3 regions of the Nitratireductor rhodophyticola genome follow, and region 2 is predicted to be linked to each of the others. Evidence: riboswitches for the same ligand, from Rfam matches in the RefSeq annotation. Region 2 holds a riboswitch; each other region holds the start of a gene.

Region 1 (10,095 bases), on a different contig from region 2:
GCTGCGCCATCATGTCGGAATAGCCGCCCGCATACTCGATCCAGCGGCCATCGCCCGCAGGCGCAATGGTGCTCGTCACCGTACGGTCGAGGAAATCGCGGTCATGGCTGACGAGCAGCACCGTGCCGGGAAAGTCCTCGACAAGCTCCTGCAGAAGGTCGAGCGTCTCCATATCGAGATCGTTTGTCGGCTCATCGAGAACCAGCAGATTGGCCGGCCGTGCGAGGAGCCGGGCCAGAACCAGCCGCGCGCGCTCACCGCCCGAAAGCTCGCGGATCGGCGTGCGCGCCTGCTCCGGTTTGAACAAGAAGTCCTTCATGTAGGAAACGACATGTCGCTCCTGCCCGTTGACGACGACGCTGTCGCCGCGCCCGTCGGTCAGGAAGTGAGAGAGCGTCTCCAGCGGATCGAGCGCTCGCTTCTGATCCAGAATGGCGATTTCCAGATTGGCACCGAGCCGCAGCGATCCCTCATCGGGCTCAAGCTTGCCTGTCAAAAGGTTGATAAGCGTCGTTTTGCCGGCGCCATTGGGCCCGACAAGACCAACCCGGTCGCCACGCAGAATGCGCGTGGAGAAGTCCTTGACCACCTGCAGTCCGTCATAGGCTTTGGCGAGCCCCTTCGCCTCGATGACGAGCTTGCCGGATTCGGCAGCATCACTGGCCGCCATGGTCGCCACGCCTTCCGCGCCGCGGTGGCTGCGGTGTTTCTCGCGCAGCGCCTGCAACTCTCCCAGACGGCGCACATTGCGCTTGCGGCGCGCGGTCACGCCATAGCGCAGCCAGTGCTCTTCGCGCTCGATCTTGCGGGCGAGCTTGTGCTGCTCGCGTTCTTCCTCTTCGAGCACCTGATCGCGCCAGTCCTCGAAGTGAGCGAACCCCTTGTCGAGCCGCCGCGTCACACCCCGGTCGAGCCACACGGTTGCGCGGCTTACCTTTTCCAGAAATCGGCGGTCATGCGAGATGGTGACCAAAGCGGAAGAGGTCCGCTGCAACTCTTCCTCAAGCCACTCGATCGTGGCGAGATCGAGATGGTTGGTCGGCTCATCGAGCAATAGCAGATCCGGCTCCGGCGCAAGCACGCGCGCAAGTGCCGCCCGCCGCGCCTCACCGCCCGACAGTGTCGCCGGATCTTCATCGCCCGTGAGCCCCAGCCGGTCGATGACCAGCGCCACCCGGTTGATGTCGTCGGCAGGGCCGAGCCCCGCTTCCACATAAGCGCGCACGGTCGCAAAGCCCTGCCAGTCGGGCGTCTGCGGCAGGTAACGTATGGTTGCCGTCGGCTGGCGAAAAATCTCGCCATCCTGCGGCTCCACGAGCCCGGCGGCAATCTTCAACAGGGTCGACTTGCCGGAGCCATTCCGCCCCACCAGCGCAAGCCGCTCGCCGGGGCCGACCATCAGCGAGGCACTGGCCAGCAGCGGCGTGCCACCGAAGGTCAAACGAATATCATCCAACTTTAAAAGGGGCGGCGCCATGGTTCAGCGTTCTCCGTCATTCAGTAGATGCGCCATGAACAGCGCCCGGCCCTTCATGAGCGTGATGGAAAGGCCGCCATCCACCAGATTGGAAAGCGTGAGCGAGGAACCGAAGGGCACCTCCACGGCATCGAGCGGCCATTTCGCGCCTTCGACCGTGAGGCCGGAAAGCTCCGAAAAGCCGAGGATCGAAAACAGTGTGCCATCAGCATAGGCGAAGCTGTGGCGCCGCCCCGGGACGAGCGGCACGCCTTCCTGATGCCCGCTCGTCAGCTTTGCGGCAATGCCGCGTTCGGAGAGCTGCAATGCCTGAGCGAAATGCAGGAACATGTGGTCGGCCCGTTCGCCTCCGAAGGCACCGGCCAGCAAAAGGCTTGTTGCCCCGGCCTCCAGAGCTGCCGCAATCGCGATCTCGCCGTCGGTCTTGTCCTTCTCGGAGGGGAAGGTGCGGCGCGCCACGTCGGCATAGGCATTCTCAAACCCGTCGGGCACGGAATCGAAATCCCCCACCCATAGCTCGGGCTTCACATCCAGAAGCGCAGCATGGCGCATGCCCGAATCCGCTGCGATGATGCGGCTGTCGGCGATTTCGGCATCGAGGGCCGGTGTCCGGGTGAGGTCTCCGCCAAGGAGAAGGGTAAATCGGCTCATGGGCGAGGCCCATATCATGCCGGCGGGCCAGCGCCAACGGCGTTTGCGCCATTCACCCCCCTTGCGGAGCTGCGCACCGCGCCCTATTTTCCCGGTCGCTCTAACGGGGTGCCGGCGCATTGTCGGCTGAGAGGCTTGGGAAGAACCCAACCAACCCGCGGAACCTGATCCGGCTGATACCGGCGGAGGGATTAGACGCTTTTCATTCAGCGCCTCATTCCCAGACCAGAAAAGAGGAGGCGCAGATGCGCACCACCACCCTGCTTTCCACTCTGGCGCTCGGCGCGCTGGTCCTTTCCGGCCAGGCATTCGCCCAGGAAAAGCTCACGGTGTACACCTATGAGAGCTTCACGTCCGACTGGGGCCCAGGCCCACAGGTGGAAAAGGCGTTTGAGGCGGAATGCGGTTGCGACGTGGAATTCGTTTCGGTCGCCGATGGCGTGGCACTGCTCAACCGTGTCCGGCTTGAGGGCAGCTCCACGAAAGCCGACATTGTGCTCGGCCTCGACAATAATCTTCTCCACGAGGCGCGGGAAACCGGCCTCTTCGCCCCCCACGGTATTGATACGGCCAAGGTAGAGGTGCCGGGCGGCTTTGAGAACGACATTTTCGTACCCTTCGACTATGGCTACTTCGCCTTCGTCTACGACACCGAAGCCATCGAGACACCACCGGCAAGCCTGAAGGAACTGGTGGAGGCCGAGGGTGATCTGAAGATCGCCATTCAGGACCCGCGCACCTCCACACCGGGGCTTGGTCTTCTGCTCTGGGTCAAGGCCGTCTATGGCGACGAGGCGGCCACCGCCTGGAGCCGGCTGCAGGACAAGGTGCTGACGGTGACACCCGGCTGGAGCGAGGCCTATGGTCTCTTCACCAGCGGCGAGGTTCCCATGGTGCTCTCCTACACCACCTCGCCCGCCTATCACCGCATCGCGGAGGATACAGAGCGCTATAAGGCAGCCAGCTTCGCGGAAGGTCACTACCTGCAGGTGGAAGTGGCGGCACAGACGGTTGCGGGCGCAAAAAACCCGCTGGCGCAGAAATTCCTCGCCTTCATGACCGGTCCCGGCTTTCAGGACGCCATCCCCGAAACCAACTGGATGTTCCCGGCCGGAGAAATCTCCGGCCCGCTGAACCCGGTCTTCGATGACCTTGTGAAACCGGAAAAGACGCTCGAATTTTCACCTGAGGAGGTTGCAAAGAACCGCAGGGCCTGGGTCGACGAGTGGCTTTCGGTGATGAGCCGCTGACCATTCCGCACGCCCCCGCCATGGACAGACGCACAACTGCGGGGCGCCTCGCGCTCACCGCCATTGGCCTGCTGATCGGCGGGGCCTTCATCGGCCTCGCGGTGGAAGCGGCACGCCAGGGTTCTGGCGTGCTGGATGCGTTCGATGCATGGCTTCTGCGCATTGCGCGCTTCACGTTCTGGCAGGCGCTGCTGTCGACACTGCTTTCTGTATTACCAGCGATCCTTCTGGCGCGTGCGCTGGCACGGCACCCGGCTTTTCCGGGACGTGCCTTCATCCTGCGCCTGTTCGCCGTGCCCCTTGCGCTACCGGCCATCGTGGCCGCCCTCGGTGTTCTTGCGCTCTATGGCCGCGCGGGCTTCTTCGCGCCATTCCTGTCGGTCGCCTTCAACGAGCACTGGCCTGGCATCTATGGCCTCTCGGGCATTCTGGTCGCCCATGTCTTCTTCAACCTGCCGCTCGCAACGCGGCTCTTCCTGAACGCGCTTGAAAGCGTGCCGGCAGACCAGTGGCGTCTTGCGACCCAGCTTGGCATGGGTGCGCGCGCCTCGTTCCGGTTTCTCGAATGGCCGGCCATGCGCGCTGCCCTGCCCGGCATCGCCGGGCTCGTCTTCATGCTATGCGTCACGTCCTTCACCATTGTGTTGCTGCTCGGAGGGGGCCCGCGCGCGACCACACTCGAAGTGGCGATTTATCAGGCGCTGCGCTTCGACTTCGACCCTGCCCGTGCACTGGTGCTCACCCTCATTCAGGTGGCACTGGCGGGCAGCATCGTGCTGGCTATGAGCCGTCTTGGCGCGTCCTTCAGCGGCGACGCGAACCTGCCCGTCGCACCCCGCCGGATCGTCTGGCACACGCCCGCCGAAACCGGTCTCAACGCGACCCTCATTCTCATCGGCCTGTTCTTCGTCGCCGGTCCGATGGGCGCGACCGTGATTGCCGGCCTCAGGGCCGATCTCGGGCGTCTTGCGACCGAAAGCGCGGTCTTCTCCGCCACGACGACCAGCCTTGTCTTCGCGGGCCTTTCGTCGCTTCTTTGCCTCATCCTTTCCCTGGCGCTGGTCGCCGCCCGGCGCGCACTGGAAATGAAGCGCGGCGCCCTGCCCGCAACCCTGCTCGAACGCGCCACCGACAGCGGTGCTGCCATGGTGCTCATCGTTCCGCCGCTGGTCATCGGTGCTGGCTGGTTTATTCTCCTGCGTCATGTGGGCAATGTCTTCGCTTTCGCGCCGGTCATGGTCGTCACGGTCAATGCGGTGATGGCCATGCCCTTCGCCATCCGTGCCATTCGTCCGGCATATGATGCCGCCAGCGCCCGCCATGAAAGACTGTGTCTCTCACTTGGCATTACCGGGTGGAGCAGGCTACGCCTTGTCGACTGGCCTGCGCTCAAACGTCCCGCTGCCACCGCACTCGCCTTCGCTGCCGCCCTATCTCTGGGCGATCTCGGCGTCATCGCCCTGTTCGGCTCCGATCAGGTGCAGACGCTGCCCTATCTCCTGCTGCAGCGCATGGGCAGCTACCGCACGGCAGATGCCGCCGGCCTCGCTCTTTTCCTGGGGCTTCTCTGTCTGGCATTGATGTTCATCGCCGATCGTCTCGGCAGGGAGAAGACATGATCAAGACCGCCGCTGGACATGGCGCGCAAATCGCTCTGGAAGCGCTGCAATTCGCTTATCCGGGGGGGAGGCCGATGGCGTTCGACGCGACCATCGCTGCGTCAGACATCGTCGCCGTCATGGGCCCGAGCGGCTCGGGCAAGTCAACCCTGCTCAGCCTGATTGCCGGCTTTGAGCGACCCGCATCGGGCCGCATCCTCATCGATGGCGAGGATGTCTCTGCGCTTACCCCCCACCGCCGGCCGGTCTCCATGGTGTTTCAGGAGAACAATCTCTTCGCGCATCTCACCGTGGCGCAGAATGTGGGGCTCGGCCGCTCACCCTCCCTGAAACTGACGGAAGAAGACCGCGCGGCCGTCTCGGACGCTCTTGCCAGAACCGGCCTCGCCGGCAAGGAAGACCGGCTGCCGCAGGCGCTTTCGGGCGGCGAGCGCCAGCGTGTGGCGCTTGCCCGCGTTCTGATTCGCAAACGTCCGGTTCTCCTGATGGACGAACCCTTCGCCTCGCTTGGACCGGCGCTGCGCGACGAAATGCTCGCGCTCATAGCCGCGCTGCACGCAGAGCAGAAAATGACGGTCCTCATGGCCACGCACGATCCGCGCGATGCGGAGCGGCTCTGCAAAACCATGATCTTCGTGGAAGATGGAAGGATCTCGGCGACGGGCACAACCGGGGCGTTTGTTTCAGGCACCGCTTCGGAAGCCTTCAACCGCTATATAGGCGCACGCCGGGAAATCAATTAAGCTCCAAGAAATGGATTCCCCTTTTGCAGCTTATACGCTAGACCGTGCCCCGGATGGGACATGACGAAATGCTGAGGGAACCAAACGCGTGACTCGCACATTAACGCCGGTCATGCTTTGGACAAGATCAACCGGAAGGACATTCACCTGTCCAATCGAGCGCCCGCTACCATGAACTTCCTGCCGTCCGCGCGTTCCTTGCCGCGCAAAACTGTCCTGGCCCTGACGCTCACCGCGCTCCTGTCCGGTTGCCAGATGATTCCGACCGACACAGGCAGCTTCATGCCCTCGTCCAACCCGGTCACGGTGGACACGGTAACGCGCGGCAACCGCCTGGCGCGCCTTGCCCGCCAGCAGCATCCGCGCATCCTGCAGACTTATGGCGGCGAATATTCCGATCCGAAACTCGAGCGCATGGTGGCCAAGGTCGTCGGCTCGCTCACGCTCGACGAACAGAACACCGGCGCCGCCTACAGGATCACAATCCTCAACTCGCCGAACGTCAATGCGTTCGCCCTGCCCGGTGGCTACCTCTACGTCACACGCGGCCTTCTCGCGCTCGCCAACGACTCGGCGGAGCTTGCTGCCGTGCTCGCGCATGAGATGGCGCATGTGACCGCCAATCACGGCATCGAGCGGCAGAAGCTCGAAGCGGAAGAAAAATTCGCATCGAAAGTGGTCAATGAAGTGGTCGGCGGACGCGATCAGGCGGCCCAGGCCGCTCTGGTGCGCGGCAAGCTCCGGCTTGCGCAGTTCTCCCGCAATCAGGAGCTTGAAGCCGACCGTATCGGCATCCGCACCACCTCCCATGCGGGGTATGACGCTTTCGCGGCGGCACGTTTCCTTCAGGCGATGGACGCCTATCAGGGCTTTCGCAGCGTCAGCGGCGCGACTGACGCCAGCCTCGACTTTCTGGCCAGCCACCCCAATGCGCCGCGCCGTATCGAACTCGCACAGCGCCACGCCCGCGAACTGCAACAGCCGGACGCGGCAGGCAAGCGTGACCGCGAATCTTTCCTCGCCGGCATTGACGGGATGATCTACGGCGATTCGCCGGAAGAAGGCTTTGTGCGCGGGCGCGATTTTCTGCACCCGGGCCTCGGCGTCGCGTTCCGCGTCCCCCAGGGGTTCGTCATCGACAATTCCGCAAAGGCGGTCACCGCCGTCGGGCCCGACGACATCGCGGTCCGTTTCGATGGCGCAACGGTGCCCCAGGGCACGTCCCTGTCCGACTATCTGACCAGCGGCTGGGTGGCCGGACTGGAACCTGAGACCATCCGCACGCTCACCATCAATGGCTACCCGGCTGCAAAAGGGCGCGCCAGTGCCGACGGCTGGCAGTTCGACGTGACGGTGATCCGCTCCGGCGGGCAGGTTTATCGTCTGCTGACAGCCGCGCCGGCGACGAGCGGTGATCTTGAAAGGGTCGCCGATTCGGTCAGCCAGAGCTTCCGTGTTCTCGACCAGACCGAGCGTGCGGCCCTCAAGCCCCTGCGCATTCGCGTGGTTACGGTTCAGCCCGGCGAAACACTGGGTTCGCTGGCCGCACAAATGCGCGGCGTCGATCGGAAAGTCGAACTGTTCCGCCTCCTGAATGCGCTCAGCCCGGGCGCCACGCCGTCGGCGGGGACCAAGGTGAAGATCGTCACCGACCAGTAGGGCAGCTCCAGGGAAAGCTGAAACCGGTTGTTCGTCCGGAACTGCGTGAAGCGCCGAAGCGGGCCAGCGCAGCAGCACTACCGAACAGTCTCTCAGACTGCGCCACCTGCAAGCGCAGGATGTTCGCGCGCAAGCACACTGCGCAGCTTTTCGATCGCCCTGCTTTCGATCTGTCGGACGCGCTCCTTCGATATTCCGAGCGCCGTGCCGAGCGCCTCCAGCGTGGCCCCCTCATCCGACAGGCGACGCTCGCGGATGATCTTCAGTTCGCGTTTGTCGAGAACATCGAGCGCATCGGTGAGCCAGAGCGCCCGGCGTTCGCCATCGATCATGTGCTCAACCGTTTCGTCTATCGGATCGTCATCGGAAGGAATAAACTCCATCCGCTCTGCGGACGCGTCCCCTTCATCGCGCATCGGGGCGTTGAGGGAAAGATCGGGGCCGGAAAGTCTTGCATCCATCATGGCCACGTCTGCCGGCGACACACCGAGAAGCCTGGCCGCTTCCTCGTGGATCTCGCTGGAGGTTCCCATGCTCTTCTGCAGCTTCGCCCGCAGCCGGCGAAACTTGAAGAACAGCGCCTTCTGCGCAGAACTCGTTCCGCCGCGCACGATGGACCAGTTGCGCAGAACATAGTCCTGCATCGAGGCGCGTATCCACCAGGTTGCGTATGTCGAGAACCGCACGCCCCGCTCCGGGTCAAAGCGCGCCGCAGCTTCCAGAAGGCCGATATGGCCTTCCTGAATGAGATCGGCCACCGGCAATCCGAAGTTCCGGAAGCGGGCGGCCATGGCAATAACCAGCCGCATATGGGCCACGGTTAACTGGTGAAGCGCCTGCTGATCGTGCTTCCTGTACCAGCGCTTCGCCAGATCCTGTTCTTCTTCCAGCGCCAGATACGGCGCCTTCATGGCACTTTCAATCAGTTTGCGTTCCGCCCGGTCTTGCATGATGCACTCCCGCGTTACCGGCCCGCCCCCTTAAACAAGGGCTTCGCGGGCCTCCAAGCCCAAACGCACCGGCTCTGGCCAATGCGCGGTTCGTTCTGTCAGAGCGTCGTTGACGCACCGTCCCAACACGCGCGGCCACGCCAATGGCGGATATCCCGCAAACCCCGGCAAGAGCCGTCACAAGGCTTCGCAAACTGCGGTGATCTCGACCGAAGCAACGAGACATCACTTAAAGTAACGAGTCGGAAACAGGAAAAGTTCCAGCGGTGGCAAAATTGAAGTCGGCAACAAAAAACCCGGCTGAAACAGCCGGGTTCTCTGGTTCACCGTGCGTCCATCCGGGCGCACAAAGGACGATCTAATGCATGTCGCTTTCAAATGAATTCATTTGAAAGACAACGAACATGCATCATTTGAAAGTGTTACAGCGTCCTTTGCGCGTCTTGTAAGACGCGCGGCGCTGTAACGATTGATGGAGCATCGAAACGATCCGAAAACCGGATTTCACCTTTCGGTCCGATGCCCTGAAACCAGTTGAAGGGGAAGCTTATGCTGCCTCTTCCTTCTCGCCTTCCTCGTTGTCGGCCTTGGCGCCGCGGCGCGGGCCCTTGTTGAGGTTGGTCTCGATCAGGCGCACGGCCTCCGTCTCCGACATGCGGTTGACGGCAGCAATCTCACGCGCCATGCGGTCGAGCGCGGCTTCATAAAGCTGACGCTCCGAGTAGGACTGCTCCGGCTGGTTGTCGGCGCGGTAGAGATCGCGCACGACTTCCGAAATCGAGATCAGGTCACCCGAATTGATTTTTGCGTCATATTCCTGGGCGCGGCGCGACCACATGGTGCGCTTCACGCGGGCGCGGCCCTGCACGACCTTGAGCGCGCGATCAACATAGTCGGTTTCGGAAAGCTTGCGCATGCCGATGGACGTCGCCTTGGCGACCGGCACCTTGAGGCGCATCTTGTCCTTCTGGAAATCGATGACGAACAATTCCAGCTTGTGACCGGCGACTTCCTGCTCTTCGATCGTAACGATCTGCCCGACGCCATGCGCCGGATACACAATATATTCGCCAGTCTTGAATCCCTGGCGCTGCGCCGATTTCTTCTGCTGGGTGGTCATCCGCCTAACACTCCTGTTCTAGTGGGACATGCAGGTTTCGTCTCGCCTCGACGATACCCCGTGCCCATACGCCTGCCGGCTTCTCGGACGCATAGAAGATTGAAAGCTCTGGAAGACGGTGACAGCGCCTGCACCTAAGGCCCGCCACGCAAACCAATACACCCTGACCCAGATAGCCCCGGTCCGGATTTTGAGCCCCACCTTTCAGTGATTAGTCTGTGTGCGCCATCAAAAGACGTGTTGTCACCGGCATGATTTTGTGAAGCTACCACAAAAAGCCGAAAGAATCAAGAATTTGACGCATGTGCGAAGATGTCGCGGCAGAATCCTGCGCGATCGCCCCGTCTTTTAGCGTTATGCCCCACGGTCAAAAAGTGGGTTCAGTCTCCTTCGCCGGGCTCCGGCGAAAAATACTGTTCCAGCTTGTTTTCGACGCCATCGAATTCCTTGGCGTCGGCCGGAGGCTCTTTCTTAGCGGTGATGTTGGGCCATTTTTCGGCATATTCGGAGTTGAGCTGAAGCCAGCTGTCCAGCCCCGGCTCCGTGTCGGGCTTGATCGCCTCTGCCGGGCATTCCGGCTCACAGACACCGCAGTCGATGCACTCATCCGGATGGATGACGAGCAT
Region 2 (10,095 bases):
TGAAGAAACGCACCATCGCAAGTCCAGTCGCCGTCGAGACCGGGCATCGCCGCGTCGTCCTTCGCGGGCAACAGCCTGACTGGACGGTGAAAGAGCTCTCCGGTCAGTGCACCATCCTCATACCGCAGGCGCATGCGCGATTGAGCCGCATTGGAGACGAACCAGCCATCTTCGCCTTCAAACAGCGTCTCCTCCGCGTCGCGAACCACGATCGATCCTGGCCGCACCTCCGCCCAGAGGTCCCCTTCGGCAGCGGCGAACAGCCCCGCCGGTGCCCATCCTTGCGCAGGTTTCAAAAGCGCCCCGTCCGGTACACCGCAAAGCGCTGCCCAGACATGTGCTGCGAGCCCGGTCGCGTCGCCGTCGTCGCGGTTGGTGAGAACCACAAGCGAGATACCCTGATCCGGATCGCACAGGAATCCAGCACGGTAACCGGCCTGTGCGCCGCCATGACCCGGCACCGCCATATTGCCGATGCGCGTCAGGCTTATTCCAAGCCCGTAGCCGGTTGCCTCTCCCGAGCCGAGCGGCAGCGGTCGTGCAATCCGGTCGAAAATCGCGCGCGGCATCAGATCGGCGAGCCAGCATGCGAGATCCATGGCTGACCCGGAAAGTGAGCCGGCAGCCGATAAATGCATGCCCTGAAATCCTTCGGACCATCCATCGGCCTCAGGCACGTGCCCGGGCACCAGACCCGGCACCGGATCGGTCCAGTGTTCAGAAGCCCGCATGCCGGTCCCGAGCCGCTTCGCATGGGCCGCAACCATCTCGGAGAAAACAAAGCCCCGTCGCGCCATCGCCATTTCCAGCAGGCGATAGCCGCCATTGGAATAAGCGACCTCGGCCCCCGGCGCGGCGTTAAGCCAGTCGAAACTGGCCATCCACGGATAGAGCGCATCCGCCTCGGTGCGCTCATGCGCGCCGAAGCCCAGGAGAGTCAGGCACTCGCGCGGGTCCGGCAACCCGCCCTGCATGGCCAGGGCCTGTCCGACCGTCACCGCCGCGGGCGCGGCTGCAAGCTCGCACAGCGCCTCGCCCAGAGGCATGTCGAGGCCAAACGCTTCGGACTCCAGAAGACAGGTTGCGAACACATGCTTGGTTACGGACGCCCAGCGAAAGACGCTGTCGGGCCCCAGCGGTCCGAGCCCTGCCCCACAACGACCCGCCGCCGCGATCAGGCGCGGCACGCCCCGTTCCATGCCGAGAACCACACCTCCTGGCCCGTTGCCCGTCCAGCTTTTGAGCTTTTCATGCGCTGCGGCTTCCGCAGCCGGCCAATCGCGTCTCGACATTCCCTGTCCCCATCCGCAGGTGCGGTTCATCACAGCTTCGATGCCGTGCGGTGCCCCCTTCGAGAAGCCATGTCAATGAGGATTGTCGTTCTGCGCGCCACCGCTCAGGCGACTTCGGAGTTTTCGGTGCCCACGATTTCACCGACCGGTTGAGGACGCCCGATAAGAAAGCCCTGGATGAGATCGACACCGAGCTTTTCAAGAAGTGCCTTCTGCTCTTCCGTCTCGACGCCTTCAACGAGAACGGTACGGCCAAGGCTGCGCAAAAGCTGGATCATGCCCTCGAGCATGCGGACATCCTGCGCACGCTGGCGCTCAGGCAGGAAGCTCCGGTCGATCTTGACAATATCGAGCTCGAAGCGGCGCAGGCAGTCGATCCCGGCGTAGCCGGTTCCGAAGTCGTCGAGCCAGATCTGCACGCCGAGGTTCCGAAGCTGCTCCACCGTCTGGGCGGCCTGCGACTGTCCCAGGATGTCGCCCCGTTCGGAAAGTTCGAGAGCAAACTGTCTTGGCGCCAGCCCGTGGCGGGCCAGCGTCTCGGCAACGCGCAGCGCAAACCCGGGAGCCTTGAGCTGAACGGCAGATATGTTGACGGCGACAATCCCGGTAAGCTTGTAGCGCGCCACGTCTGCACAGGCCTGCTCGAAAACCCATGCGCCCAGCTCGACGATCGCCCCGTTCTGCTCTGCCACCGGTATGAACACATCGGGTTTCACCAACCGCCCATTGCTCCCCTTGAGCCGCATCAGCGCCTCATAGCCGAGGACCTCGCCGGTTCCCAGTTGCACGATCGGCTGGTAGACCACTGAAATGCACTGCTTTTCAATGGCGTGCGCCAACAGGCCGGCAAGGCTTTCATTCGAATGGTCGGCATCGATGATCTGCGGATCGTAGACCGTCACCCTAGAACGGCCGGTAAACTTCGATATATAGAGTGCCCGGTCCGCTTCCTGCAGAACCTCCTGCAGCTCGGTAGCGCCGCCGTCCAGTGTCTGCGATGCACCGGCGCTGATCGTCACGATGTCGATGCCGTCACCCCTGTCGGGATGGTGAATCTCCAGCTCCTCGACCACACGACAGAACTCCTGCGCCAGGTCACGCAGTTCGTCCGACCCGGAGACGCGACGCAAGACCAGAAACTCCTCGCCGCCATAACGGCCGACGATGGATTCGTTCGCCTCCGCTGCCCCCTCCAGCGTCTGGGCAACCCGTATCAGGCAATCGTCACCGGCCTGATGGCCCAGCCGGTCGTTGAAACGCTTGAAGTGATCCACGTCGATCAGCACGACACCGAGCTCATCGCCGTTCTGAACACATTCTTCATGCAGCTCGGCGAAGGCGCTTGTGATCGCCCGGCGATTGCGCAATCCCGTCAGGGGATCGGTGTGAGCGATCCTGTGAAGCTCGTCACCCTTCTTGACGGCCGCGTGAGCCTGAGATTTTGCCTGCAGCGCTTCAAGAAACGTCCAGTAGCGCTCCACACCGAGCCGCCACGAGAGGTAGAGTGAAAACACAAGGCAGTTGACGAAGAGCGCGGCAATCACAATTCGCGCAGTCAGACCGATCTGCAGCGCATGCAGTGTCGCGGCCACGAAGACGACGGCGATGATCGTCGACGAGATCGCAGACAGCATGAAGCGGAAATTGAAGAACAGATTTGCGCCAAGCACAAAAACGATTCCGAACACGACAAAGTGCGAAAGCGCCTGCTGATATGCGGTTTCAAGCGCCAGAAGCAGCCACCCGACGGCACCGACGACAATGGCTGCGGCTGCCACCAGATGCATCGCGGCAAGGGATGCGCCGCGGCGCACACCAAACTCGATCACTGCAAGAAAGGAAATGCCGATCGCGCATCGGGTAAACACCAGTTGATCCGCGATGTCGGGAAACAGGAACCAGTCGAAGACCCCATAGGCCATATAACTGAGCACGGCAGCCCACATGCCCCAGCGAACGACCAGGCGTTGCTGGGCAGCGTCATGCTGAAAAAGCAGCCGGAGCAGTTTCGGGTCTGCCAGACCCGTACGAGGGCTCGAAAGCGCTTCAACAACCTTTCGTGCGATATCCGCGGATAGTTGCATCGTGACCTTCCATTGCAACAGACCCTCAGTACATGGGAATCGGTTAGGATGTCTTAACTTCTCCATTCCCGCTTTCGACCCCGGCCGGAAACGGCGTTTTATATTAACGGTGCGTAAATGAAGGCAGCTTTTTACCCGACTTATCGAGGTGCTGAACCCGGATAACTTTTAGTCGAGTTTGATTAAATTCTTTCGCATCCCGGTCCATACGGGTATAGTGAAAGCGTTCAAATCAGCGGGGACGGACCAGTGGCACAAGCCTCTCACCTGAAGCTTGACGAGCAGAGTTTGATCACATCTCAGCTCGTCAAGAAGCACACGACGACGTCGGATGTCGCCGATTCCACGGAGTTGAAGGAGAAGGTTGCCCAGCTTGCGCTGGTTCTCGATCTGGCGCGCCAGGGCTTCGAATCGGGCACACCGGCAGCCGACATCGTCGACCGTCTGGCGGCCCGTCTGCACGATCTCCGCAACCAGGCTTCGCCTGTCGTATGGCAACAGCTCATTCCTCTGGCCCAGGAGCATCCGGTTTCAGAGTTTCTGAAGCAGGACCCCTTCACACGCTGGTCCTTCGACAAGCCGCGCGGCTATTCCGGCGATGCCAGCCTGCTCGACATCTATTACAAACATCCAAGCGCTGACGAGATCGTGGCTTCCTCCACGGAACTCGGCCGTGAAATCTACGCTTACACAAGCGAAGCGGCGAGTTCGGTCGCCGGGCGCGAGCGGCGCGACATACTTGCGCGCACCGTGGATGCCACCGCAGAGCGCGTGGAGAATGCGGAGGTCCTCGCGATTGCATGCGGCCACCTGCGCGAAGCGGAACTCTCGACGGCCCTGGCCGGGAAGAAACTGAAGCGCTGGATCGGGCTGGACCAGGACCCGATCAGTGTGGGAACGGTCAACCGGGACCTGGCCGGCACTGGTGTGGAGGCCATTGACGGTTCCGTGAAAGGCATCCTGCGCCGCTCCTACAGTCTCGGCACGTTCGACCTCGTCTATGCGTCCGGGCTTTACGACTATCTGCCGCGCGCAGTCGCAATCCGCCTCACGCAACGCGCCATGGAACTGGTCAAGCCGGGCGGAGAATTCCTGTTCGCCAATTTCAGCGACGAGATCACCACCGATGGCTACATGGAAACCTTCATGGACTGGCCGCTGATCCTGCGCGCGGACAAGGACATGCAGGACATAATCGACCGCGCGATTGACAGGAACCATGCCGACACCGAGGTGTTCTACGGCAGCAATCGCAACATCGTCTACGGCGTCATCCGCAAACACCCCGCCTGAGCGGCAGCCTTATCCTCTCGCGTGAAAAGCCGACCTGGCCACCCAACTTCGGTTCGGTGGCCACGGGACCTCTCGCGATGAGGTCTGCCCATTCGGCGGCGAGATCAGCGACACACGCGAAACCATGGTGCCACTGCTGCCGGTATCGCTGATCTGCGTGCACAATGGCAGATACACGGTCGAGGAAATCTGGAAACCTGAAACGGCGTGATCCGGGTTCCGAAAGGCGGGGCTTCGGTCCGATGCTCCATCAATAACCTGGATCACCCATTGTGCGTCCGGCTGGATGCCAGGCGATCCAGGCATCCTGCGATTGGCTGACGACCGGAAATGGAACGAGGCCGGCTCAGCGTTTCGGCGAAACGAAGAACCGGTCTGCATGTGTCAGGGTTTTTCAGCGAGAATTCAGAAGCGCAGACGCGTGTAGCCCGGCCGCGCTGCAACCCCTGACTTAACCGAATCTCAAGGGTCAGCGACTATCTGCCACCAAAGGACGAACGATCGGGGGCGTGTAGATGAGTGTGGTCGACAAATGGAGGCCAGAGACGGCGGCCGGCGGTTTCGCGCGGGACGACGAGGACATCGCTTTCTATACACGCATCAATGCGCTCATAAACCCCGACATGGCTATCGTCGATCTGGGTGCGGGCCGTGGTGCACGCTATGACGATGGCAGCGCGGCCTTCCGCAAGACCTTCTTCAATTTTCAGGGCCGTGTGAAGCGTGTCATAGGCCTCGATGTCGATCCCGCTGTTCTCCAGCACCCACATCTCGATGAAGCGCTGACATTCGAACCCGGCGGACGCCTGCCGCTGGAAGATGGCAGTGTCGACATGATCATCTGTGAATGGGTGATCGAGCATGTCGAGCACCCTGCGGAGTTCGCAAGGGAGGTTCGCCGCGTCCTGAAACCCGGCGGCTGGTTCTGCGCCCTCACACCCAACAGCTGGGGTTATGTCGGGATCAGCAACCGCATCGTGCCGGAGCGCTTCAAGGACTGGCTGATGCGGCAGGTCTGGCCCGAACGCCCGCACCAGGATGTGTTTCCCACATTCTACCGGCTGAACACGCTGGGACGTCTGCGGCGCGCATTTGAGCGGGAGCACTGGGGTCATCACAGCTATATCGCCAACAGCACGCCGAGATATCACGGCGGCGTTTCAGCCGGTTTTGCCCTGGTTTCGCTCTTCCAGTGGCTGATGCCACCGCCGATGCGCACCAATCTCTTCGTGTTCCTGCAAAAGCGATCCTGACCCGGGAGCATCAGACCGAAAAGTGAAATCCGCTTTTCGGCCCGATGCCGCATGAATAGCCTGGACCGCGAAATCTACCGCTTCAGATACGCATTGGTGAACCAGGTGGAGACGTCCGGCATCTCCTCGAGGCGCTTGCCGTCGGCATCGCGCATGACGCCCGCCTCGAACATGAACTTCGTGATGTTGCCGAACATGTCCGCATCGATGAGACCGACCGGCTCGCCCTCGTCCTGCAGGTAGCCGCCGCCCACGATGGCCTGCATGGAAGCGCGGACCAGCTCCGGATTGGAGAGCATGCCGCCGGTCTCGGCAATCAGCATTTCGGCTGCCTCTTCCGGGTTTTCCGCAGCGAAGGCATAGCCGCGCTGGGCCGCTTCAACGAACGCGCGGGCGGTTTCGGGATTGGCTTTCAGCCAGGTTCCGTTGCCGCCGAGATAGGTGGTGTGCTGATCCGGCACGCCATAGTCGGCATAGCGAAATGCGCGCTGCGGGCGGTCGAGAAGCACGGAGTTCACGCCCTCCCAGGTGCTCACCTCGAGCGTGAAATCGACCGTGCCATTGGCAAGCGCCTCATAGGCGGAGGTGCCGAGCGTGACGGTCTCGAACTCGCCCTTGCCGCCATCGTTCTGGATAATGGTCGAGATGAGGGCCTGTTCCCAGGCGCTGCCGAAACCGGCATAGGTCATGCCATCGAGATCGGCCGGGCGCTGGATGTCCTCACGCTCGCCGTTGAAGACGAGACGGCCCGTCTCATGCTGCATAACCGCCATGACCACTGTGAGGTCGGCGCCGGTGGCGCGCTGGCTGTAGAAACCGATGGAGCTCAAAATACCGAATTCGGCGACGCCCGTGGCGACCAGCGTGCCAGAGGAGGTGTCGGTGTAGGGCAGGATTTCGACGTCAAGGCCGGCATCCTTGAACCAGCCCTTCGCCTGGGCGACGTAAAGCCCCACATGGTTGGTGTTGGGCGTCCAGTCCAGCGCGACGCTCAGGCGCTCCTGCGCCGTTGCCGGCAGCGCCATCGCGCCGAGCATAAGGGCTGCGGCTATCAGGCTTTTCATGGTCTTTCTCCTGTCTGACTGAGCAAGGTGTTCAAAAGGTCTTCTTCCAGCGCGCGGGCATCGTCCGGCAGGGGCGCGCCAAGGCGCGGGCGCGGGGCGCGGACGACGACCTCGGAAATCACGCGGGCGGGACGGCGCGACAGCACATAGATGCGATCCGAAAGGGCCACCGCCTCGCGCACATCATGGGTGACGAGCAGCGTGGTCCAGCGCGCGGCGCGCCAGCGGTCTTCCAGCCAGCGCTGCATCTGCGCGCGGGTGAGCGCGTCGAGCGCGCCGAAGGGTTCATCGAGAAGCTGGATCGGGCGGGCCTGAATGACCGTGCGCAGAAGGGCTGCGCGCTGACGCATGCCGCCGGAAAGCTCCGCCGGATAGCGCTGCTCAAAGCCTTCCAGCCCGAACTCGGCGAACAGCGGCAGCGCGCGGGCGCGCGCCGAGGCGCGCGGCACGCCCTGCACTTCCAGCCCCAGAATGACGTTGTCGACGATGCGTCGCCAGGGCATCAGCGCGTCGCGCTGTGGCATGAAGGCGAAGGTCTGGCCGTCGCGCTTCAAGGGCGCGCAATCGCGCAGGATCTCGCCGCGATCCGGCGCAAGCGCGCCGGTGAGAAGTCGAAACAGCGTGGATTTTCCCGCTCCCGAAGGGCCGAGAATGGAGACGAACTCCCCCTGCCCCACATGCAGCGATACATCGTCGAGCACGGCGGTTTCGCCGAGCGTCACGCCCACATTGCGCATTTCCAGAGCGCTCATCGTGTCTGCCCCGCTTCCCGCCAGCGCAGCAGCGCCCGTTGCAGAAGCGCCGAGACGCCGAAGAGCACCAGTGTCAGCGTGGAACTGACCACCACCGCGGCGAGCATCAGGTCCGGGCGAAAGCTGTTCTTGGCGTTGAGGATGACAATGCCGAGCCCGGCGCGCGCGCCGACATATTCGGAGAAGATCGCGGCGACCACGGCATAGGTGATCGAAATCCGCAGGCCGGCGAAGAAATAGGGCATGGCCGAGGGAAAGCGCGCCGCCCGGAACACCTTCCACCGCGACGCGCCCATGGAGCGCATCAGCGTTTCGATCTCGGGATCGGTGGATTCGTAGCCATCGACCAGAGCTACCAGCATGGGAAAGAAGGTGACGAGCGCCACGAGCAGGATTTTCGGCGTGAGACCGAAACCGAACCACAGAACGGCAAGCGGTGCGATGGCCACCAGAGGCAGGGTCTGGCTGACGACAAAGATCGGGAACAGCGCCCGCCGCAGCTTCGGCAGGAAATCGAGCGCCACCGAGAGGGCAAAGGCGATGCTGACGGAGAAGGCAAAGCCGGTCAGCGTCGCGCTCAGCGTCGGCAGCGTGTTCTCCCACAGGAGGGCGCGGTTGACACCCATCTGTTCGGTGACGCGCGAGGGCGCGGGCAGAACCAACGGCGAAATGCCCGACAGCCGCACATAGATTTCCCAAAGGAGGATCGCACCGGCAACGCTTGCCAGAGCAGGCAAGCCGCGCACCAGCCGTCCGCCCGCAGGACGGGGCCGACGCTGAGACATGGGGTCAGGCCGTGGAGGGGCTGTTGGCGGAAACGGTCAAATCGACCGTCACATGGCCTTCGGGCGGACCGAACCGGCAGAAGGCCTGTTCGAGCGTTGCGAAAACCGGGCCTGCATCGCCGGTGAGACGGCTGCAGAAATTCTTGGAGCGATCGAAGACGCCGCTCGACTTCAGGAAGTCGATGCAGCCCATGATCTCCGCCATGTGGTCGCCGGCGCCCATCACGTATAGCGAGAACTGGGCGCGTGCGGTTTCCGACGTGGTCTTTGCATTGGCCACCGCCGCAAGTGCTGCCTTCTGCCGTTCGGCGAGCGGCTCCGACGGGTTGGCGAGTGCAGAGGTGCTGCAGATCGGATCGTCCGGCTCGCCGGGGCAGCCGCGCGAGAGCGTGGCGCGCAGCACCACATGGTGGCGGGTGGACGCGGCGGCGACATAGAAATCGCGCAGCGCCGGGAACAGCACTTCGGGTGGGCCGACGACGAGCGTGGAGATATCGTCGGTCTCGATCCTTAAACGGTCCCGCCAGGGATCGAACGCGGAGAGCGACGACATGATGACGTCGACGAAATTGTCGGTCATCGGATAAAGGGAAAGCTGCGCACCTGCGAACATGATTGTCCTCCTTGCTCCGCTGGCATTACCCAGATCAGCTTCTAGGGCCCGAGGGCTTGCGCCCTCATCTCAGCCGCGGCGATACGCGGCACCCCTGTGGATGCCCGGTACGAACCAAATCCCGTGGCGCAAAGCAAGCGGTTTGTTCAGGAAACGGTGCCCGGATGAAAAATTATCCGGCTATCCACAGGCGTCACAATCCGAAGATGCGGAATGATGAACGCCCGGAGAGTTCACGCACGGCCCCTAAATGTTCAAGCCGTTCAAAGAGCCGTTTCGAGGCCCAGCGGGACAGATTGCATCCGGGCGCCGAGGCCGGCACGGCATCGTCATCCAGCAGTTTCTGAACGACCGTGCCCGCCCCTTTTGTGCGCAGTTTCGGCAAAACGGAGGCAAGTGTGTCGGCGCGGCGAGATATTTCACCAGCCGAGCGGAGCGCGCGCCCAGTCCCCTGAACCAGCGCGAGGCACACCGCCCGGGCAAAGGCAGGATCAGCCGGGCCGATCCGCCCGCTCTCCCCGCCCACGCGGAAGGCGGTTCCATAGCGTTCCGCCATGAGAAGCGGTACCGGGCGAGGCCAGTTCAGCATCGTTGCGATCAACCCGTCTGCCAGGGCCCATGCCAGCGGCTCGGCGTCCGCGTGTTCTGCCAGTATCCGCCCGACGAGCTCTGCCGCCGCGAAGGGCGGCGCGCTTCCAGACTGGAGCGCATCCTCGGCATGGTCGACGGCTGCCGCCAGCCTGTCATCCACCGCCATGCCGAGAAGGCCGGCGAGTTCGGCTATGGAAGACATGGATGGCATGAAGCGGCGCGCTGCCATTCGTCTATAGGCGAGAAATATCTTGCCCGCAGGGCCCGGATCGTCACCGGCCGCGGTCAGCAGAACGGCATCGCGCAGCGCCTTCTCGTCCTCCCCCCGACCCATGAGCCTTGACGCGGCAACGGCGCATTTCAGCGCC
Region 3 (10,095 bases), 120 kb from region 2:
TGCACGAGCTTCACACCGAGTGGAACGAGCCGGGCGATCCACGCCGCACTGTCGACGATCAGGTAAAAGGGATCGAGTTTCATTCAAACACCGCCTTGCCGATCACCGGCGTTGAAGGAACGGCCATGTCGCGCGGCTCCAGCGGCCCGGCCAAAAAGGCCTTTCTCCCTGCTTCCACAGCTCCGCCAAAGGCCTCTGCCATCGCCACCGGATCACCCGCCTTCGCCACGGCCGTGTTTAATAGAACGGCGTCAAACCCGAGCTCCATCACCATGGCCGCATGCGATGGGCGTCCGAGCCCCGCATCCACGATCAACGGGATATCGTGAAAGGCTCCACGCATGGCCCGAAGCCCATCCACATTGATCGGCCCCCGCGCCGAGCCGATGGGCGCGCACCAGGGCATAAGCACCCCGCATCCCGCCTCTAGCAGCCTTTCCCCAACCACCAGATCGTCGGTCGTGTAGGGAAACACCCTGAAACCATCATCGCTCAGGATGCGCGCGGCCTCGACAAGACCAAACACATCCGGCTGCAGCGTGTCGTGATTTCCAATCACCTCGAGCTTGATCCATTCCGTGCCGAAAAGCTCGCGCGCCATCCGCGCTGTCGTCACCGCCTCTTTCACCGAATGGCAGCCCGCCGTGTTGGGCAGAACACGCACACCGAGCTTCCGGATCAGCTCCCAGAACCGGCCGCCCGTGCGGTTGCCTGCCATCTCGCGGCGCAGCGATACGGTCACGACGTCGCAGCCGCTTGCCCGCACCGCATCCGCCATGATGGCGGGGGAGGGGTATTGCGCGGTGCCGAGCAGCAGCCTCGATGAAAGCTGTTCACCATAAAGCGCCAGCATGTCAGCCTCCCTGCATGGGCGAGAGGATTTCGACCCGGTCGCCGTCTTTGAGTGTGCACCGGCTTCGTTCCGCTGCCGGAACAAGCTCTCCATTGCGCGCCGTGGCGAGAAAGTCGGGCGCATAGTCCAGCTCATCGAGCAAGGCGGCCAGCGTTGCTGCTGTCACCTGCCGCTTTTCGCCATTGATGATCAGCTTCATGGCTGAACCTCAACGGGTTGCGCATGGCACACTCCAACATTCACGCCCATTGCCGATTCTCCTCAAGTAGAGCTGCCGCCGCCTCGCGCGCCATGGCCGGCGAGAGCAGAAAGCCATGGCGGTAGAATCCGTTCACGCTGATGCCCTTCGGCGTGCGCTTCACGCGCGGCAGATTGTCGGGATAGGCGGGCCGCACACCAGCACCCGTCTCCACGATCTTCGCCTCGGCAAAGGCCGGGTGCAGGCTGTAGGCCGCATTGAGCAATTCCATCATCGAGCGGGCGCTGATCGGCCCGGCATCATCGCTTTCGATCATCGTCGCGCCCACCATGAAATGGTGATCCGCACGCGGCACGATATAGACCGGTATGCGCGGATGAAGCAGCCTTACCGGGCGCGAAAGCCCGACCTCTTTCGTGCGCAGCAGAAGCATCTCGCCCCGCACCCCGCGCAGCTCCGGATCCGCTGCCGCCATGCCGGTGCAGTCGGCAATCCGGTCTGCTTCCAGATGCGTTTCGCAGACGAAGCGAACACCGGCCTTCCTCAGCCCCTCGACAAGCGCCGACAGCGCCCGCCGTGGGTCGAGATGGGCCTCGCCCCGGAAGAAAAGCCCGCGGCGAAACCGGCCCGCAAGATCAGGTTCGAGTGCGGCCACGGCCTCGCCCTCCAGCCATTCATGGCCGGACGTGCGCGCGGCAAAGCGGTCGAGCTCCGCCCGGTCCCGCGCCGGCGCAACCACCAGTGTTCCATTGCGCAGCACATGGCCGGGAAGGGCGGCCTCCCACCAGTCTGCTGCGCTCTTTCCGAGCGTGAGCACAGGCTCTTCCGCGCTCTCGCGCTCACACCACGGTGCCAGCATCCCACCCGCCAGCCACGACGCGCTGCCCGCCGGGCCGGAGCGGGTATCGCACACCGTCACCCGCACACCGGCCCGCACCAGCTCATGCGCCAGTGTGAGGCCGGCCACGCCGGCCCCCTTGATCAGGATATGCATCGATGCACCAATCTCGAAAAAAACAGGCGCCCACAGCACTCCCCGTCATCCCGGCCGACCGAAGGGAGAGCCGGGACCCATTGAGAGGCGCGGCCGATTTCCGCAGAAGGAACCGACCGTGCCAATATGCGCCGAGACCCGAACCGGACCGCGCCCCATGGCATTCTCTCAATGGGTCCCGGATAGCCCTCCGGGCTTCCGGGATGGCGAGGAGCGCCGGGCTTCCCTCGCCGGGACAAAGCTGTCCCTACCTCGCCGATCACAACCCTACTCCCCGGGCTCCACCGCCTTCTCCAGCGGCATGTAGAGCTCGCCGCCCTCGCGGAACTTCTCCGCCATCTTCGCCATGCCCTCCTTCTGGGCCTCGGCGCGGATGTCGTGGGAGATGCGCATGGAGCAGAATTTCGGCCCGCACATGGAGCAGAAATGCGCCACCTTGTGCGCTTCCTTCGGAAGCGTCTCGTCATGGAAGTTCCGCGCCGTTTCGGGATCGAGCGAGAGGTTGAACTGGTCCTCCCAGCGGAACTCGAAACGCGCCCGCGAAAGCGCATCGTCGCGGATCTTCGCTGCCGGATGCCCCTTGGCGAGGTCTGCCGCATGGGCCGCGATCTTGTAGGTGATGACGCCGGTCTTCACATCGTCGCGGTCGGGCAGGCCCAGATGCTCCTTCGGCGTGACGTAACAGAGCATGGCCGTGCCGAACCAGCCGATCATCGCCGCGCCAATGCCGCTCGTGATGTGGTCATAGCCCGGCGCAATGTCGGTCGTGAGCGGCCCAAGCGTGTAGAAGGGCGCCTCGCCGCAGACATCGAGCTGCTTGTCCATGTTCTCCTTGATCTTGTGCATCGGCACATGGCCGGGGCCCTCGATCATCACCTGGCAGTCCTTCTTCCAGGCGATCTGCGTCAGCTCGCCCAGCGTCTCCAGTTCGGCAAACTGCGCGGCGTCGTTGGCATCGGCAATGGAGCCGGGGCGCAACCCGTCGCCCAGCGAAAACGACACGTCATAGGCGCGGCAGATGTCGCAGATTTCCTCAAAATGCTCGTAGAGGAAACTCTCCCTGTGGTGATGCAGGCACCACTTGGCCATGATCGAGCCACCGCGCGAGACGATGCCCGTCACGCGGTCGACCGTCAGCGGGATATAGTGCAGCCGCACGCCGGCATGGATGGTGAAGTAATCGACGCCCTGTTCGGCCTGCTCGATCAGCGTATCGCGAAAGACCTCCCAGTTGAGGTCCTCGGCAATGCCGTTCACCTTCTCCAGTGCCTGATAGATCGGCACGGTGCCGATGGGCACGGGCGAATTGCGGATGATCCATTCGCGGATGTTGTGGATGTTGCGGCCGGTGGAAAGGTCCATCACCGTGTCGCCGCCCCAGCGCGTTGCCCACACCATCTTGTCCACCTCCTCGGCCATGGAGGAGGTGACGGCGGAATTGCCGATATTGGCGTTGATCTTCACGAGAAAATTGCGGCCGATGATCATCGGCTCGGCTTCCGGGTGGTTGATGTTGGCGGGAATGATCGCCCGGCCCTTCGCCACCTCGTCGCGCACGAATTCCGGCGTCACGAAATCGGGAATGGCGGCGCCAAAGCTCTCGCCATCGCGCACGAGCGCGGCCTTCGCCTGTTCGCGGCCAAGGTTTTCGCGGATGGCGATATATTCCATCTCCGGCGTGACGATGCCGGCCCGCGCATAGGCGAGCTGCGTCACGGCCTTGCCGTCCCTGGCCCGCAGCGGCTGGTGGCGGGTGGGGAACTCCGGCGTCAGCCGGTCGCCGGAGACAAAGCCATTGTCCTCCGGCTTCACATGGCGGCCCTCATAGGCCTCCACATCGCCGCGCGCCTTCACCCAGGCCTCGCGGATGCGCGGCAGGCCCTTTTCGATCTCGATCAGCGCGTCCGGGTCGGAATAGGGGCCGGAAGAATCATAGACCGTCACCGGCGGCTCGCCGGCGCTCGGATGCACGGCGATTTCGCGCAGGGGCACGCGAATCTCGGGGTGAAGCTTGCCGGGTTTGTGGATCTTGCGCGATGCCGGCAATGGGCCGGTGGTCACTTTCGGAGCGATAGCATCCATGGGTCAGAGCCTCCTCTGCTCAGTCAGCAATGGAGACCCAGTTCGTGCCGAGAGGAGGAAGAGCTCCGGCGATCCGCTATGGAAATGGATTTCGGCTCGAAGGAGCCAGCGACCCGCCAGGCATGCACCATCCCTACGCCAGTATGAACTGGATCAGGTTCATCGGGTCACTGCGCTGCATGGAAAACCATGCCCAGCAGAATCTCAGCCCCTTGGCGGGACCCCCCAGGTGAGGCTGCAAGGTGAGTGAAGAGGGGCGCTCTTGTCAAGCACCCATGTCAGATACCGGGCAACAAGTTTGGGAAGGGGGCTTCGAGCCATGTCTCGAAGCCCTCTTCCTCTATCGAGAGGCCATACCCGTCATCCCGGCCGACCGCTGGGCTATCCGGGATGACGGGTATGATTTGTGGATGAGCCGCTGCCAGATCCTAGGCGCTTGCCTCAACGCGCTCCTTCGCACCGGAGATGGTCGGCAGGCTCTCGCCGGCGTCGATGCGCTTCAGAAGTTCGACTTCGCGCGCCTGCATCTGGATGGCGCGGTCTGCCACCATGTCCACCTCGTCGGGAGACAGGATCAGAACGCCGTTTTCATCGGCCAGCACCGCGTCGCCCGGATTGACCACCACACCGCCAACGCTGACGGGAATGTTCATCTCGCCCGAAACGCCCAGCAGCTTGGTGGTGATGGGCGAGGGGCCCCGGCACCACATGGGGAAACCGTGACGCTCGAAATCGGCGACATCCGTCGCCGGCCCGTCCACCACCGCACCGGCGGCCTTCTTGCGGGCCGCCGTGTGGGTGATGACGCCACCCCAACAGGCGTGGCGTGTGTCGCCGGCACGATCGATGATCACGAAATCGCCGGGCCGGATATGGTCCATCGCGTAATGCAGGAGCGTGCTGTCGGCATGGGGCAGGCGCAGGGTCACCGCCGTTCCGGCCGCCCGCACCCTGGGCAGCATGGAGCGGATGCCCGTGTCGAGGAAGTTGGCGTGCAGAAAATGGCCGACCGTGGCGGTCTCCACCTGCATCAGCTTGTCGATCTTGGCCTGTGCCAGCTGCTCCGGCATCGAGTTGACCTGGTACATATGCGTATTCCTTATGCGACGACGTGATGGTCTGCGACAGGCATGGAGCGGCGGATCTGCTCGGCATAGCCGGTGTCGATGGTCGCGCTTGCATGGCCGACGCGGTCCGAGCAGTTGGCGATGGTCACGCCCCATGGATCGATGATCAGCGAGTGGCCGAAGCACAGCTTTTTGCCTTCGTCATGCCCGAAGATCTGGGCCGATGCAGCCACATAGGACTGTGTCTCGATGGCGCGGGCGCAAAGGAGTTGCTCCCAGTGGTCCTTGCCGGTCTGCAGCGTGAAGGCGGCGGGCAGGACGATCACCTCGGCCCCCTTGTCACGCAGCTTGCGGAACAGTTCCGGGAAGCGCAGATCGTAGCAGATGGCGCAACCGATCTTCACGCCTTCCAGCTCGTAGACGACCACGTCCTCGCCGCGCTTCATCGTGTCGGATTCCAGATAGCTCTGGCCGCCCGGAACCTTCACGTCGAAGAGATGGATCTTGCGGTAGCGGGCAATTTCCTTGCCCTGCCGGTCGAACACGATAGTCGTGTTGTAGCACTTCTCGCCCGCAGCCTCGGCCATGGAGCCGGCGTGAATGTTCACTTTCAGTTCGGCGGCCAAAGCCGACATGGCGCGATAGGCTTCGCCGTCCGGAAAGGTTTCCGCATTGGCGCGACGGCTTTCCACGGTCCCGCCCATATAGGTGAAGGTTTCGGGAAGCACGACGAGATCGGACTTGTCTTCGGCAACGGCCTTTCGGACGAACGCTTCCGCATCGGCAATGTTCTTTGCCTTGTCGTCCTGCGAGTTCATTTGAATGACGGAGATTTTCATGAATTTCCCTTGCTTTGGAGTTTGAGCGGGGCGGCCGTCAGGCCGGCCCCAGAACGAGATTGGGGAGGAAGAGCACCAGCTCGGGCACGAAGGTGATCATGAGCAGGGCAACGATCAGTGGTATGAGAAAGGGCAGGATCGCCACCGCCACCTTTTCGAACGGCACCTTGCCCACCTCAGCGACGATGTAGAGCGCGATGCCCATGGGCGGGGTGGCAATGCCGATCAGAAGCGCCAGCGTGATGATCAGGCCGAAATGAATGCGGTCGATGCCGAACTGATCGATGATCGGCAGCAACATCGGCACGAGGATCAGCTTTGCCGGCACACCTTCCACGAAACAGCCGACCAGAAGCAGGAAGCCGAGCAGGAGGAACAGGAAGACCGTGCGCGATTCGGTGAACAGAAGAATCTGGTCCGCCAGCTGCTGCGGGATCTGCTCGATGGCCAGAAGCCAGCCCATCACATGCGAGAAGCCGATGATGATCATAATGACGCTGGTGATGGTCATCGTCTCCGTCAGCGCCTGCCAGAGCATGCGGAAGGAGAAGGTGCGGTAAACGAAGCCGAGCGCGATGGTGTAGACGCAGGCCAGAACGCCGGCTTCCGTGGCCGTGGTGAAACCGGTGAGGATGGCAACGAGGATGATGCCCGGTGCAACCAGCGCGGCGATGCCGTCAATCGCAGAGCGGCCGATCTGCGGCAGGCTCTTGCGTTCCTCGCGCGGAAAGTCCTGCTTCAGCGCGACGAGGTAGTTGAACGCCATCAGCGACATGCCGACGATGAGACCGGGAATGATGCCCGCGAGGAAGAGCCGCGCGACCGACGTGTTGGACAGGAACGCATACACCACAAGGCTGATGGATGGTGGAATGATTGGCCCGACCACAGCGCTTGCAGCCGTGAGGGCCGCCGCGAAGGGTGCTGGATAGCCGCGCTCGCGCATCGCCTTGATCTCGATCGTGCCGAGGCCGGCACAATCGGCCACGGCCGCGCCGGAGACACCGGCAAAGAGCAGCGAGGAGACGACATTCACCTGTGCGAGGCCGGCCCGCATATGGCCGACAAGCGCGGAGGCGAAATTGAAGATGCGATCGGTCATGCCGACGCCGTTCATCAGATTGCCGGCCATGATGAAGAAGGGGATGGCAAGCAGGGACGGGTTGTCGACGCCGTCGAGAACCTGAAGCGGAATGATGTAGAGCGTGTCGGAGAAGCCCGCATAGATGAGGGCGGAGAGCACCGCCAGGCCGATCGCCATGGTGATCGGCACACGCAGGAGGATGAGGGCGACGAAGCCCGCGAAAAGTAGCAAGGTCATGGTTCTACCCGGATCCTAGATGTCGCCCGCAGGGTGATGCTCAGGCTCCGCATGCCCTCTGAGGGCATGCACGAAGTCGCTGAAGAAGTGCAGGGCAATGAGCCCGCAGGACACGAAGAAGGGGACACTCAGCCAGTAGCGCTGAATGCCGACCATCTCGATATTGCCCACCTGCCGCTGGATCAGCTCCGGTGCTTCGCGCAGGATGATGAGCAAGAGCGCGATGACGGCGATGTCCACAAGCATCCGCCCGGCGCGACGCACCGGGGGCGGGGTGGCGTTCAGCAGAAAATCGACGGTGATGTCCTTGTTCTGCCGGTAGACGACGAAGAAGCCCAGAAAGCTCATCCACACGAAGCAGACGATGCTGATGGGGAAGGCCCAGACCACCCCCTGACCGAGAAATGCACGTGACGCGACATTGAGTGCGGTCACGAGGAGCATGGCGAACAGGGCCGCATTCGCTCCCACAAGAAACAGCCGGTCGATAACGGCCAGGATTCGATCCAGGACGGGCATGAAACCTCCCCCATCAATGTGAGTTCAAAGGATGCCTATTCGGCGCGCGACGAACGAACCGCGTCAAGGAACCCTTCGGGGAGTTCGCCTTTTTCCTCCATCTCCTGATAGAAGCTCTGCATGCGCTCGACGAAATCCGAAGTGTCCGGTTCCGTATAGGCAACGTCCTTGGCCTTCATGGCTTCAAGATCGCTGTTCGCCGCAGCAATCATGCGCTTTTCCGACTCTTCGGCCATTTCGGCAAAGGCGTCGAGAACCTGTGCACGCAGCTCATCGGAAAGCGCGTTCCAGCGCTTCGCGTTGGTCATGAAGGCCATGCCCTGCGGATATTCGTCATGACGGATGATATGCGACGCAACCTCGTAGAACTTCATCGGTTCGACGAGCGCGATCGGGCTGTTCACCGCATCGACGATGCCGCGGCTGATGGATTCGTAGACTTCCGTCCAGGCAAGCGTGCGAACCTCCGCGCCCAGATGGCGCCAGGCGGCCGCGGCCAGCTCATCGGGATGCATGCGCAGCCGCGTGCCCTGCATTTCTTCCAGGTTCGTCCAAGGCTTGTCGGTCACCATCACGCGATAGGGGCCGCGCAGGAAGGCGGTCGGAGAGCCGATCAGCGCGATGCCGGCTTCGTCTTCGATCTGCTTGAACCAGCCCTTGACCAGATCGGTCTGCATGAAGCGGACCCAGTGCTCGCGGTCGTCAAAAAGGAAGGGGGCCGAGGTGAACTTGATATCCGGCACCCATTTCTGGAGATAGCTGGTGCCTTCCGGATAGACATTCACGGTGCCGATCTGAAGCTGTTCGAGGACCGTGTCGTCCGAGCCGAGCTGCTCGTTCGGAAACACCTTGATCTCGACCTCACCGCCGGTCTTCTCGACCACTTTGTCGGCAAAGAATTGGAACAGTTCGCCCTCGATGCTGTCCGGCGGCATCTTGTGCGCCATGCGCCAGGTCTCAGCCTGCGCGGAGACCGTTGAGGCAGCGCCGATCGCTGTCATCACGCCTGCAGCCAGAAGATTGCGTAGAATACGGTTCATTATCCTTCCCCATCGTTTTTGTCTGGTTATGGGAACAGGATCGGAGAGCCGTCTTAAAAAGTCCAAATGAAAAATATGGCTTCCGGTGATAAATTTTTTCAATCAAGGTTGATCAGATAGTCATCAGGAAAGCGGCTCGAATAGGCAATCGCCTGTTGGCGGGCCATTTCCACGAATTCGTCCCTGAGGGTCTTGCGGGGCGAGGCTTCGGTGATCGCGAAAAACTCAAGCGGTGGAAATTCCACATCCACCGCAATTTCGTGCAGCGTGCCGCTTGCCAGTTCCTTCATCACCACCGCGCGCGGCATCGGCGCAATGCCTAGCCCCTCCTCGGCCATCTGGACGATGGTGGCGATGGAATTGGATGAGTGCACGTTGACCCGCACCTTGGAGTGCATCTTTAGGTAGCGCTCCAGTGTCTTGTAGGGGATCGAGTTCTTGGGAAAGCTGAGGATCGGCAGGTCGAGCAGCGTACCCACTGCGGCCCTGCGGATGGGGAAGGCGGTCGGGCTTGCGACCCAGGCGACCGGAAACGAGCCGAGTGGCACGAAGTCGAGCTTGGGGTCGTTTCCATCCCGCATCGCCAGTCCCACATCCACCGCATGATCCCGCAGCGACTGGATGACATCGGCAGAGGTCGACGACAGCATCTCGATGTTCACGCCTGGATATTTTGCCCGGAAGCATTCCATGAGCTGAACGAACCAGGAGCGCAGGATCGTGTCGGTCACACCAACGCGCAGCGAGCCGGTCATCTTTCTGTTCTTGTTGACCAGCCATTTCATTTCATTGGTGAGTTCGACCACCATCTCCGCATGCGGAAGAAGGACCCGGCCTTCGCTGGTCAACTGCACCCCGCGTTTAGACCGCTCGAAAAGCTTGGTGCCCAGCTCATTTTCGAGTGCGTTTATGCGTGAGGAAATGACGGGCTGGGTGGTGTGCAAAAGATCGGCCACCTTGCGAAAATTCCGCACCTTCGCGAGGTGAATGAAGGTTTCCAGAAATCGCAACTGCACGGAAGGCACCTCAAAAGAACAACGGCCCGCCACCCTTCCGGGCAACAGGCCGCATGCTAGTTGATGCTTTGCTCCCGCGCCATAGCGCCGAAGTTCACGCCGGTTCGGAAATCTTCGCTGCCAGCTTCCCCAGAAACGCAAGACAGAGAGAAAGCTGTTCGACCT

Evidence for each region. A riboswitch is a leader RNA that binds a small molecule or an ion and turns the genes downstream of it on or off. The one in region 2 is predicted to bind thiamine pyrophosphate.
Region 1: linked by a shared signal. The riboswitch ahead of thiB (thiamine ABC transporter substrate binding subunit) and the one ahead of KUG85_RS19780 (YkoF family thiamine/hydroxymethylpyrimidine-binding protein) in region 2 are both predicted to bind thiamine pyrophosphate.
Region 3: linked by a shared signal. The riboswitch ahead of thiC (phosphomethylpyrimidine synthase ThiC) and the one ahead of KUG85_RS19780 (YkoF family thiamine/hydroxymethylpyrimidine-binding protein) in region 2 are both predicted to bind thiamine pyrophosphate.

Annotation. Positions count from the first base shown of each region.
Region 1 is NZ_JAHSSF010000003.1:216,711-226,805, forward strand. Features, by position in the region: gene KUG85_RS12090 (ABC-F family ATP-binding cassette domain-containing protein) at 1-1,477, opposite strand, end outside; gene KUG85_RS12095 (thiamine diphosphokinase) at 1,481-2,128, opposite strand; TPP riboswitch at 2,223-2,336, shown strand; gene thiB (thiamine ABC transporter substrate binding subunit) at 2,374-3,378, shown strand; gene thiP (thiamine/thiamine pyrophosphate ABC transporter permease) at 3,399-4,997, shown strand; gene thiQ (thiamine ABC transporter ATP-binding protein) at 4,994-5,740, shown strand; gene KUG85_RS12115 (M48 family metalloprotease) at 5,912-7,399, shown strand; gene KUG85_RS12120 (RNA polymerase factor sigma-32) at 7,492-8,349, opposite strand; gene KUG85_RS12125 (CarD family transcriptional regulator) at 8,897-9,469, opposite strand; gene fdxA (ferredoxin FdxA) at 9,850-10,095, opposite strand, start outside.
Region 2 is NZ_JAHSSF010000005.1:279,696-289,790, forward strand. Features, by position in the region: gene KUG85_RS19745 (serine hydrolase domain-containing protein) at 1-1,292, opposite strand, end outside; gene KUG85_RS19750 (putative bifunctional diguanylate cyclase/phosphodiesterase) at 1,397-3,376, opposite strand; gene KUG85_RS19755 (class I SAM-dependent methyltransferase) at 3,665-4,669, shown strand; gene KUG85_RS19760 (class I SAM-dependent methyltransferase) at 5,185-5,922, shown strand; gene KUG85_RS19765 (ABC transporter substrate-binding protein) at 5,997-6,986, opposite strand; gene KUG85_RS19770 (ABC transporter ATP-binding protein) at 6,983-7,738, opposite strand; gene KUG85_RS19775 (ABC transporter permease) at 7,735-8,523, opposite strand; gene KUG85_RS19780 (YkoF family thiamine/hydroxymethylpyrimidine-binding protein) at 8,528-9,136, opposite strand; TPP riboswitch at 9,130-9,242, opposite strand; gene KUG85_RS19785 (DUF1403 family protein) at 9,330-10,095, opposite strand, start outside.
Region 3 is NZ_JAHSSF010000005.1:106,488-116,582, forward strand. Features, by position in the region: gene KUG85_RS18905 (thiamine phosphate synthase) at 1-83, opposite strand, end outside; gene KUG85_RS18910 (thiazole synthase) at 80-853, opposite strand; gene thiS (sulfur carrier protein ThiS) at 855-1,052, opposite strand; gene thiO (glycine oxidase ThiO) at 1,093-2,046, opposite strand; gene thiC (phosphomethylpyrimidine synthase ThiC) at 2,314-4,128, opposite strand; TPP riboswitch at 4,241-4,366, opposite strand; gene KUG85_RS18930 (RraA family protein) at 4,557-5,216, opposite strand; gene KUG85_RS18935 (carbon-nitrogen hydrolase family protein) at 5,228-6,034, opposite strand; gene KUG85_RS18940 (TRAP transporter large permease) at 6,072-7,355, opposite strand; gene KUG85_RS18945 (TRAP transporter small permease) at 7,371-7,874, opposite strand; gene KUG85_RS18950 (TRAP transporter substrate-binding protein) at 7,910-8,914, opposite strand; gene KUG85_RS18955 (LysR family transcriptional regulator) at 9,013-9,930, opposite strand; gene argE (acetylornithine deacetylase) at 10,025-10,095, opposite strand, start outside.